2 regions of the Streptomyces sp. NBC_00663 genome follow, and region 1 is predicted to be linked to the other one. Evidence: riboswitches for the same ligand, from Rfam matches in the RefSeq annotation. Region 1 holds a riboswitch; the other holds the start of a gene.
What was found. Region 1 has a riboswitch for cobalamin ahead of OG866_RS33830 (cobalamin biosynthesis protein). Riboswitches for the same ligand answer to the same signal wherever they lie in the genome.
Positions count from the first base shown of each region.

Region 2: it holds a riboswitch for cobalamin, as region 1 does, so the genes downstream of both, OG866_RS14640 (ribonucleoside-diphosphate reductase subunit alpha) here and OG866_RS33830 (cobalamin biosynthesis protein) in region 1, are expected to answer to the same signal.

Region 1 covers NZ_CP109027.1:7,469,661-7,474,069, reverse strand. Annotated here, with positions in the region: gene OG866_RS33845 (lysozyme) at 1-16, shown strand, start outside; gene OG866_RS33840 (inorganic phosphate transporter) at 171-1,424, shown strand; gene OG866_RS33835 (hypothetical protein) at 1,447-1,668, shown strand; cobalamin riboswitch at 1,827-1,966, shown strand; gene OG866_RS33830 (cobalamin biosynthesis protein) at 2,068-3,015, shown strand; gene OG866_RS33825 (cobyric acid synthase) at 3,012-4,409, shown strand, end outside.
Region 2 covers NZ_CP109027.1:3,263,761-3,268,169, reverse strand. Annotated here, with positions in the region: gene OG866_RS14645 (ribonucleotide-diphosphate reductase subunit beta) at 1-337, opposite strand, end outside; gene OG866_RS14640 (ribonucleoside-diphosphate reductase subunit alpha) at 337-2,703, opposite strand; cobalamin riboswitch at 2,828-2,957, opposite strand; gene OG866_RS14635 (GNAT family N-acetyltransferase) at 3,010-3,513, opposite strand; gene mctP (monocarboxylate uptake permease MctP) at 3,587-4,409, opposite strand, start outside.

The sequences.
Region 1 (4,409 bases):
CGCCCGGGGCTCGTGACCGTGCGGCGCACGGGCCGCGCGGTGGGTGTCGTCGACATCGGAGGGAAAACCCTCGGTTCCGGTCACCGTGCAGCCTGCCTCAGTTCATCTTCCGTTCACCCTGGTTACCTACGTTCAACGTGCCAATGACGCTCGAACGATTGCCTGGGTAAATGGAAAACTTCTCGCTGATCCTCGCGATTGTGGTAGTAACCGCACTTGCGTTCGATTTCACGAACGGTTTTCACGACACCGCCAACGCGATGGCCACGACCATCTCGACCGGTGCGCTCAAGCCCAAGGTCGCGGTGGCCATGTCCGCCGTGCTCAACCTTGTGGGCGCCTTTCTCTCCGTGGAGGTCGCCAACACGATCTCCAAGGGCCTCGTCGACGAGAGCGGCATACGTCCTGAGGTCATCTTCGCGGCCCTGGTGGGCGCGATCCTCTGGAACCTGCTGACCTGGCTGGTCGGACTCCCCTCCAGCTCCTCGCACGCCCTCATGGGCGGTCTGATCGGCGCCACCATCGCTTCGGCGGGCATGGGCGCGGTCCACGGTGACGTCCTGGTCACCAAGGTCCTGATCCCGGCGATCGCGGCGCCCATCGTCGCGGGCCTCGCCGCCATGCTGGCAACCCGCCTCTCCTACTCCCTCGGCAAGAAGGCGGACGGCAAGGCCGCCGCCAAGGGCTTCCGCGCCGGCCAGATCGCCTCGGCCGGCCTGGTCTCCCTCGCCCACGGCACGAACGACGCGCAGAAGACGATGGGCATCATCACCCTCGCCCTCGTCGCCGGCGGCGTCGTCGCTCCCGACTCCGACCCGCCCACCTGGGTCATCCTCTCCGCGGGTCTGGCCATCGCGCTCGGCACCTACCTCGGCGGCTGGCGCATCATCCGCACGATGGGCAAGGGTCTGACCGACCTCCAGCCGCAGCAGGGCTTCGCCGCCCAGACCAGCGCGGCGACGGTCATCCTGGCCTCCTCGCACCTCGGTTTCTCCCTCTCCACCACGCACTCCGTCTCCGGTTCGGTGATGGGCGCGGGCCTCGGCCGAAAGGGCGGCGTGGTCCGCTGGTCGACGGCGACGCGGATGTTCGTGGCGTGGGGCCTCACGCTCCCGGCGGCCGCCCTGGTGGGCGCGCTGGCCGAGTCCGTGTGCGACCTCGGCGACTGGGGTACGGCGCTCGTCGCGGTCTTCCTGATCGCCTCCAGCGCGGCCATCTGGAAGATCTCGCGCCGTGAGGTCGTGGACGCGTCGAACGTCAACGACACCGACGGCGAACCGGCCGGCGTGGTCACGACGGCGATCGCCGCGGTCACCCCGCCTCCGGCGGGCACCGTGGCGGACGGCCTGACCGCCACGATCCCCGCACCGGCAGCGGCCACGGCCTCCACGGAACCGGCGGCCCCGCCGGCCGCCGCGGTCTGAGCGACGAAGGAAACCAAGCAACATGAAGATCGACTGGCAAGCACTGGGCTCCGTCTTCGGCGTCAGCCTCGTCGTCACCGTGGCCCTCGTGGCCCTCTTCACCCTCGGCATCATGGGCCTCTCCCGCCAGGAGCGGGCCGCGGCCCAGGGCGGCTCGGCAGCCCTCGCCGTGTCCGGCGCGTACGCCTGCTTCGCCGCGTGTGCGGCGGCGGTGGGGTACGGGATCTATCTGATCGTCGCCTGACACCCACCACGACGATTCGGCGCCCTGTTCCGGTCCCCTCGAAAGGGGGATTCCGGGCAGGGCGCTGTCGCGTTCCGGGCCTCACGATCCATGTCCGCGGGCCCGCCGATGTGGGGTTCTGCACACTCCGCTCTCGCAGGTCAACAGCGAGTTGACGGCCCTTCCGGGCCCGTGGTGGACTTCCGGAGCCATGTACGACGGCAGAAGAGGAAGCCGGTGGAAGTCCGGCGCGGTCCCGCCACTGTCACCGGGGTAGGTAGCCCCGGGAGCCAGGAACTCTCGCCGTCGGTCTCGTCGAACCAGGGCGTGGACACCCTGAGTGAGGACATATCGCCATGCTCGCCTGCCGTTTGAGGTACAGCACCAGGTCGCTGCCCGACCCCACGGCCGGCTGAGCCGATGCGTGCCGATCGCGTCTTCGCGTACGGCGCCGCCGCCGGACTCGTCGCAGACCTGCTGCTCGGTGATCCACGCCGGGGGCATCCGGTCGCCGTGTTCGGGCGGGCCGCCGGTGCCGTGGAAAAGGCTCTGTGGCGGGACCACCGCGGGTGGGGCGCGCTGCACACCACCGTGTGTGCCGGGGGCGCCGTGGCGCTCGGTGCCGTGGCCCAGAGAGCCGTACGACCCTCCCGTACCGCGTCCGTCGCGCTGACCGCCGCCGCCACCTGGGCCGTCGTGGGCGGGACGTCGCTCGCACACGAGGCCCGGGTCATCGGCCGGGCTCTGGAGGCGGGGGACGTCGAGGGCGCTCGCGCCCGGCTGCCGCACCTGTGCGGGCGGGATCCGCAGGCACTCGACGCCGACGGGGTAGCCCGGGCCGTCGTCGAGTCCGTCGCCGAGAACACCTCCGATGCCGTGGTCGGCGCCCTGGTGTGGGGGGCGCTCGCCGGAGTGCCCGGGCTGCTCGGGTTCCGGGCCGTCAACACCCTCGACGCCATGGTCGGGCACAGGTCCGAGCGGTACCGGCGCTACGGCTGGGCCTCCGCCCGCCTCGACGACCTCGCCGGATGGCCGGGGGCGCGGCTCACCGCCGTACTCGCCGCGGTTGCCGGGAGTGATCCCCGGGGGGCCGTACGAGCTTGGCGTGCCGACGCCGCCAAGCATCCGAGCCCCAACGCCGGGCCCGTCGAGGCCTCGTTCGCGGGGGCCCTCGGGGTGCGGCTCGGCGGGAGCCTGTCGTACGGAGGGCGGGTGGAGCACCGGCCCGTGCTCCATCAGGCCGGGCGGGCCGTCGCCGCGCACGACATCGAGCGCGCCGTACGGCTGTCGCGGCGCGTCGGGCTGCTCGCGCTCGGCGTCGGTGTCGCCGCACGGGCCCTGGTCACGAAGAAGGGACGTACCTCATGAGCGGGGGGCTGCTCGTCGCCGGGACCACCTCCGACGCCGGCAAGAGTGTCGTCACCGCCGGGATCTGCCGGTGGCTGGTGCGGCAGGGGGTCAAGGTCGCGCCCTTCAAGGCGCAGAACATGTCCCTCAATTCGTTCGTCACCAAGGAAGGCGCCGAGATCGGCCGGGCTCAGGCCATGCAGGCACAGGCCTGTCGGGTCGAGCCGACCGCGCTGATGAATCCCGTGCTGCTCAAGCCCGGTGGCGAGCAGAGCAGCCAGGTCGTGCTGATGGGCAAGCCCGTCGGCGAGATGAGTGCGCGCGGGTATCACGGGGGACGGCAGCAGAAGCTGCTCGGGACCGTGCTCGACTGTCTCGCCGAACTGCGGGGCACGTATGACGCGGTGATCTGTGAGGGGGCCGGCAGTCCGGCCGAGATCAATCTGCGGCGGACCGACATCGTCAACATGGGCATCGCCAGGAATGCCGGGCTTCCGGTGCTGGTGGTCGGGGACATCGACCGGGGTGGCGTCTTCGCCTCCTTCTTCGGGACCGTCGCACTGCTCTCGGAAGAGGACCAGAAGCTGGTCGCCGGGTTCCTCGTGAACAAGTTCCGGGGGGATGTCTCCCTCCTCGAACCCGGGCTCGACATGCTCCAGGGGCTCACCGGGCGGCGGACCTACGGCGTGCTGCCGTTCCGGCACGGGCTCGGGATCGACGAGGAGGACGGGCTGCGGGTCTCGATGCGGGGAACCGTCCGGGAGTCGAACACCGCCCCGCCCCTCGGGGAGGACGTGCTGCGGGTCGCCGTCTGCGCCGTCCCGCTGATGTCCAACTTCACGGACGTCGACGCCCTCGCCGCCGAACCGGGTGTCGTCGTGCGGTTCGTGGACCGGCCGGAGGAACTCGCCGACGCCGATCTCGTCATCGTTCCGGGGACGCGCGGGACGGTCCGGGCGCTGGAGTGGCTGCACGAGCGCGGGCTGGCCGCCGCCCTGGTCACAAGGGCCGCCGAAGGGCGTCCGATCCTCGGCATCTGCGGCGGCTTCCAGGTTCTCGGCGAGCACATCGAGGACGAGGTCGAGAGCCGGCGGGGGGAGGTCGAGGGGCTCGGCGTGCTGCCCGTGCGGGTGCGGTTCGCCCGCGAGAAGACCCTCACCCGGCCCGTGGGCGAGGCCCTCGGGGAGCGGGTCGAGGGGTACGAGATCCATCACGGGGTCGCCGCCGTGACCTCAGGAGAACCCTTCCTCGACGGCTGCCGCGTCGGTCAGACCTGGGGCACCCACTGGCACGGCTCGCTGGAGTCGGACGGCTTCCGGCGGGCGTTCCTGCGCGAGGTGGCGGCCGCCGCGGGCCGCCGGTTCGTGCCGGCCCCCGACACCTCGTTCGCCGCGCTGCGCGAGGAGCAGCTCGAC
Region 2 (4,409 bases), 4.2 Mb from region 1:
TCAGATAGAACTGGACGTGCACCGCTTCCTCGAAGAGCTGGCGGCTCAAGTACAGCCGCGCCTCCGGGGAGTTGATGTGCTTGTAGAGCGTCAGCACCAGGTTGTTCGCCACGATCGAGTCGCCCGTCGCGAAGAACGCCACCAGGCGGCCGATCAGGTGCTGCTCCTCCGGCGTCAGCTTCGCCAGGTCGGCGACGTCCGAGTGGAGGTCGACCTCCTCGACGGTCCAGGTGTTCTTGATGGCGTCCCGGTAGCGCTCGTAGAAGTCCGGGTAGCGCATGGGACGCAGAGTCAGCTCGAAGCCCGGGTCGAGCAGGTTCTTCTGGGTGGAGCTCATTACTGGCAGGCCTCGCAGGACTCGGGGTTCTCAAGGGAGCAGGCGATCGCTTCTTCCGAAGTCACCTGCTGGACGGGGACAGTTGTCTGCGCCTGGGCCGCGCGCGCGATCCTTGTCGCCGGGCGCGAGCGCAGGTAGTACGTCGTCTTCAGGCCCTGCTTCCAGGCGTACGCGTACATCGAGGAGAGCTTGCCGATGGTCGGCGTCTCCAGGAACAGGTTCAGCGACTGGGACTGGTCCAGGAACGGGGTGCGCGCGGCGGCCATGTCGATCAGGCCGCGCTGCGGGATCTCCCACGCCGTGCGGTACAGGTCGCGGACGTCCTGCGGGACCCAGGTGAAGCCCTGCACCGAGCCGTTGGACTCGCGCAGCGCCTCCCGGGTCTGCGCGTCCCACACGCCGAGCTTCTTCAGCTCGGCCACCAGGTAGGAGTTGACCTGGAGGAACTCGCCGGACAGCGTCTCGCGCTTGAAGAGGTTCGAGACCTGAGGCTCGATGCACTCGTACACGCCCGCGATCGAGGCGATCGTGGCGGTGGGCGCGATGGCGAGCAGCAGGGAGTTGCGCAGGCCCGTGGTGGCCATCCGCTCGCGCAGCGCCGCCCAGCGCTCCGGCCAGGTCAGCTCGACACCGTAGTGGTCGGGGTGCAGGACACCCTGGGCGGTACGGGTCTTCTCCCACGCCGGGAGCGGGCCGTTGCGCTCGGCGAGGTCGGTGGAGGCCTCGTACGCGGCGAGCATGATGCGCTCGGCGATGCGGGTGGAGAGGGCCTTGGCCTCCGGCGAGTCGAAGGGCAGCCGCAGCTTGAAGAAGACGTCCTGGAGGCCCATCGCGCCCAGGCCCACCGGGCGCCACTTCGCGTTCGACCGGCCGGCCTGCTCGGTCGGGTAGAAGTTGATGTCCACCACGCGGTCGAGGAAGGTGACGGCGGTGCGGACGGTCTCGTCCAGCCGCTCCCAGTCGATCTCCTGACCGACCACGAACGCGCCCAGGTTCACCGAACCGAGGTTGCAGACCGCCGTCTCCCCGTCGTCCGTGACCTCCAGGATCTCCGTGCAGAGGTTGGAGGAGTGGACCACACTGCCGGGCAGCGCCGTCTGGTTGGCGGTGCGGTTGGCGGCGTCCTTGAAGGTCATCCAGCCGTTGCCGGTCTGCGCGAGGGTGCGCATCATGCGGCCGTAGAGGTCACGGGCCGGGATGGTCTTCCTGGCGAGGCCCGCCGCCTCCGCCTTGCGGTACGCGGCGTCGAACTCCTCGCCCCACAGGTCGACCAGCTCGGGCACGTCGGCCGGGGAGAACAGCGACCACTGGGCGTCGGCGTTCACCCGGCGCATGAACTCGTCCGGGATCCAGTGCGCGAGGTTCAGGTTGTGCGTACGCCGGGCGTCCTCGCCGGTGTTGTCGCGCAGCTCCAGGAACTCCTCGATGTCGGAGTGCCAGGTCTCCAGGTACACCGCGGCGGCGCCCTTGCGCCGGCCGCCCTGGTTCACGGCGGCGACACTCGCGTCCAGCGTCTTCAGGAACGGCACGATGCCGTTGGAGTGCCCGTTGGTGCCCCGGATCAGCGAACCGCGGCTGCGGATACGGGAGTACGAGAGGCCGATGCCACCGGCGTGCTTGGAGAGGCGGGCGACCTGGTGGTAGCGGTCGTAGATGGAGTCCAGCTCGTCCAGCGGGGAGTCGAGGAGATAGCAGGACGACATCTGGGGGTGCCGGGTGCCGGAGTTGAAGAGCGTGGGGGAGGACGGCAGGTAGTCGAGGCGGCTCATGAGCCCGTAGAGCGCGGCGACTTCGTCCAGGGCGCGCGTGGTGTCGTCCTCGGCGAGACCGGCGGCGACGCGCAGCATGAAGTGCTGGGGTGTCTCGATGACCTGGCGGGTGATCGGGTGCCTCAGGAGATAGCGGCTGTGCAGGGTGCGGAGCCCGAAGTAGCCGAAGCGGTCGTCGCCCGCCGGATCGATCAGCGCGTCGAGACGCGCCGCGTGGATCCGTACGAACTCCGCCGTACGGTCGGCGACCAGGCCCTCGCGGTGGCCGACCGCGACCGACTCGGTGAAGGACGTGACGCCCTGGGAGGCGGCCTCGGCGGCGATGCTGACGGTCAGCAGCCGGGCCGCCAGCCGGGAGTAGGCGGGGTCCTCGGAGATGAGTCCGGCGGCGGCCTCCGTCGCCAGCTCGCGCAGCTCCGCGCCGCCATCGGAGGCCGCCCGGCCGGACCGGCCGCGCAGCGCGGCGGCGGCGACCCGTCCGGGGTCGGCGTCGGGCAGGTCGGCGGTCAGCTCGGTCAGGGTCCGCAACAGGGCGGTACCGGGACCGTCGTTCTCCGCCTGGACCGCTGAAGCCGGATCGGCTGGCGCGATGGTCACTGGGGGGCTCTCCCTCGCTCGGCACGGGGCCTGGCGGAGAGCAGGGGGCAGCACGAGCGCACGCGGCGTCGCGTCCACCGGCCCACTCCGCGAGGCCCGGACGTCATGGCACCCGGGCCACGGCGGCCTGGGCGCGCTGTCGACAGGTCCTCGGACTGACTCCCGTACACGCACAAGACATGCACAAGTACACCGTTGCGGGACAGTTCCGGATTCGCACCGGATTCCCCTGCGGCGACAGCGAGCATGAGCATACATCTTGTGCCGGGTTCGGGTGGCACCCCTAGATGTTGTGTCGCGGCGACTTCAGAGCGTCAACTCATAGGTGAGAAGCGTGAACTCCTCGCCGGGGATCGGCCGCCAGTCGCGCTCGGGTGCGCGGACGAAACCGAGGCGTTCGTAGATGCGGTGGGCGGCGTGCATGATCTCCTGGGTCGACAGGACGACGCCCGTGCAGCCGTCCGCCGCCTTCGCCCGGTCGATACAGGCGCGTACGAGGGCTTCCCCGGCCCCTCTGCCACGCGCTGCGCGGCTGACGGCGAGCATGCGGATCACGGCCTCGTCGGGCCGGGCGTGCTCGGCCATGTCGCCGCCGGCGGCGACGTAGGTGACGGTGCCGATGAGTTCGCCGCCCAGCGAGGCCACGAGGACCTCGGCGGAGCCGGCCCGCTTGGCGACGTCCCTCAACTCGCCCAGGTACCAGTCGCTCTCGCCGAAGGTGAGGAGGTCGTCCAGGAGATAGGCCTGGGCCGTGATCTCGCCGATCGTGTCGTATTCGCCGGGTTCCGCTGCCCGGATCTCGATGTCCATGGGTGCGAGTGTGCCCGACCGGTACGACAACGGGCCGCCGGATATTCCGACGGCCCGCTGAGCACGGAAACCCTCAGTGCGAGGTGCCCGCCGTCGCCGGCGGCAGCTCGACCTGGACGCCGGGGTCGCCGGCGTCCGCCGTGTAGTCCTCCGGGCTGGTCTCGTCGATGCCCTCGGGGGCCTTGAAGGCCTTCAGGGCGAAGGTCAGGACCACCGTGACGGCGACGTTCAGGACGAACGCCGTCAGGCCGATGTAGCCGATCTCGCCGATGCCCGGGATCTCCTTCGACGAGCCGCCGAAGTGCTTCTGCGTGGGCGAGGCGACGCCGTACGCGGCGACGGTGCCGTAGATCATGCCGACGGCCCAGCCGGCGAGCAGCGCCCAGCGGTGGAACCAGCGGGTGAACAGGCCGCCGACCAGGGCCGGGAAGGTCTGGAGGATCCAGATGCCGCCCAGGAGCTGGAAGTTGATGGCAACCGTCTTGTCCATGGTCAGGACGAAGATGAGCGCGCCGACCTTCACCAGCAGGGACACCAGCTTGGAGACCTTGGTCTCCTGCTCGGGCGTGGCGTCCGGCTTGATGAAGTCCTTGTAGATGTTGCGGGTGAAGAGGTTCGCCGCCGCGATGGACATGATCGCCGCCGGCACGAGGGCGCCGATGCCGATCGCCGCGAAGGCCACGCCCGCGAACCAGTCCGGGAACATGTCCTCGAAGAGCTGCGGGATCGCCAACTGGCCGTTGGTGACCTTGACTCCGGCCGCGATCGCCATGAAGCCCAGCAGCGCCAGCAGACCCAGCATCAGCGAGTACAGCGGCAGGATCGTGGTGTTGCGGCGGATCACCTCACGGCTCCTGGAGGAGAGCGTCGCGGTGATCGAGTGCGGGTACATGAAG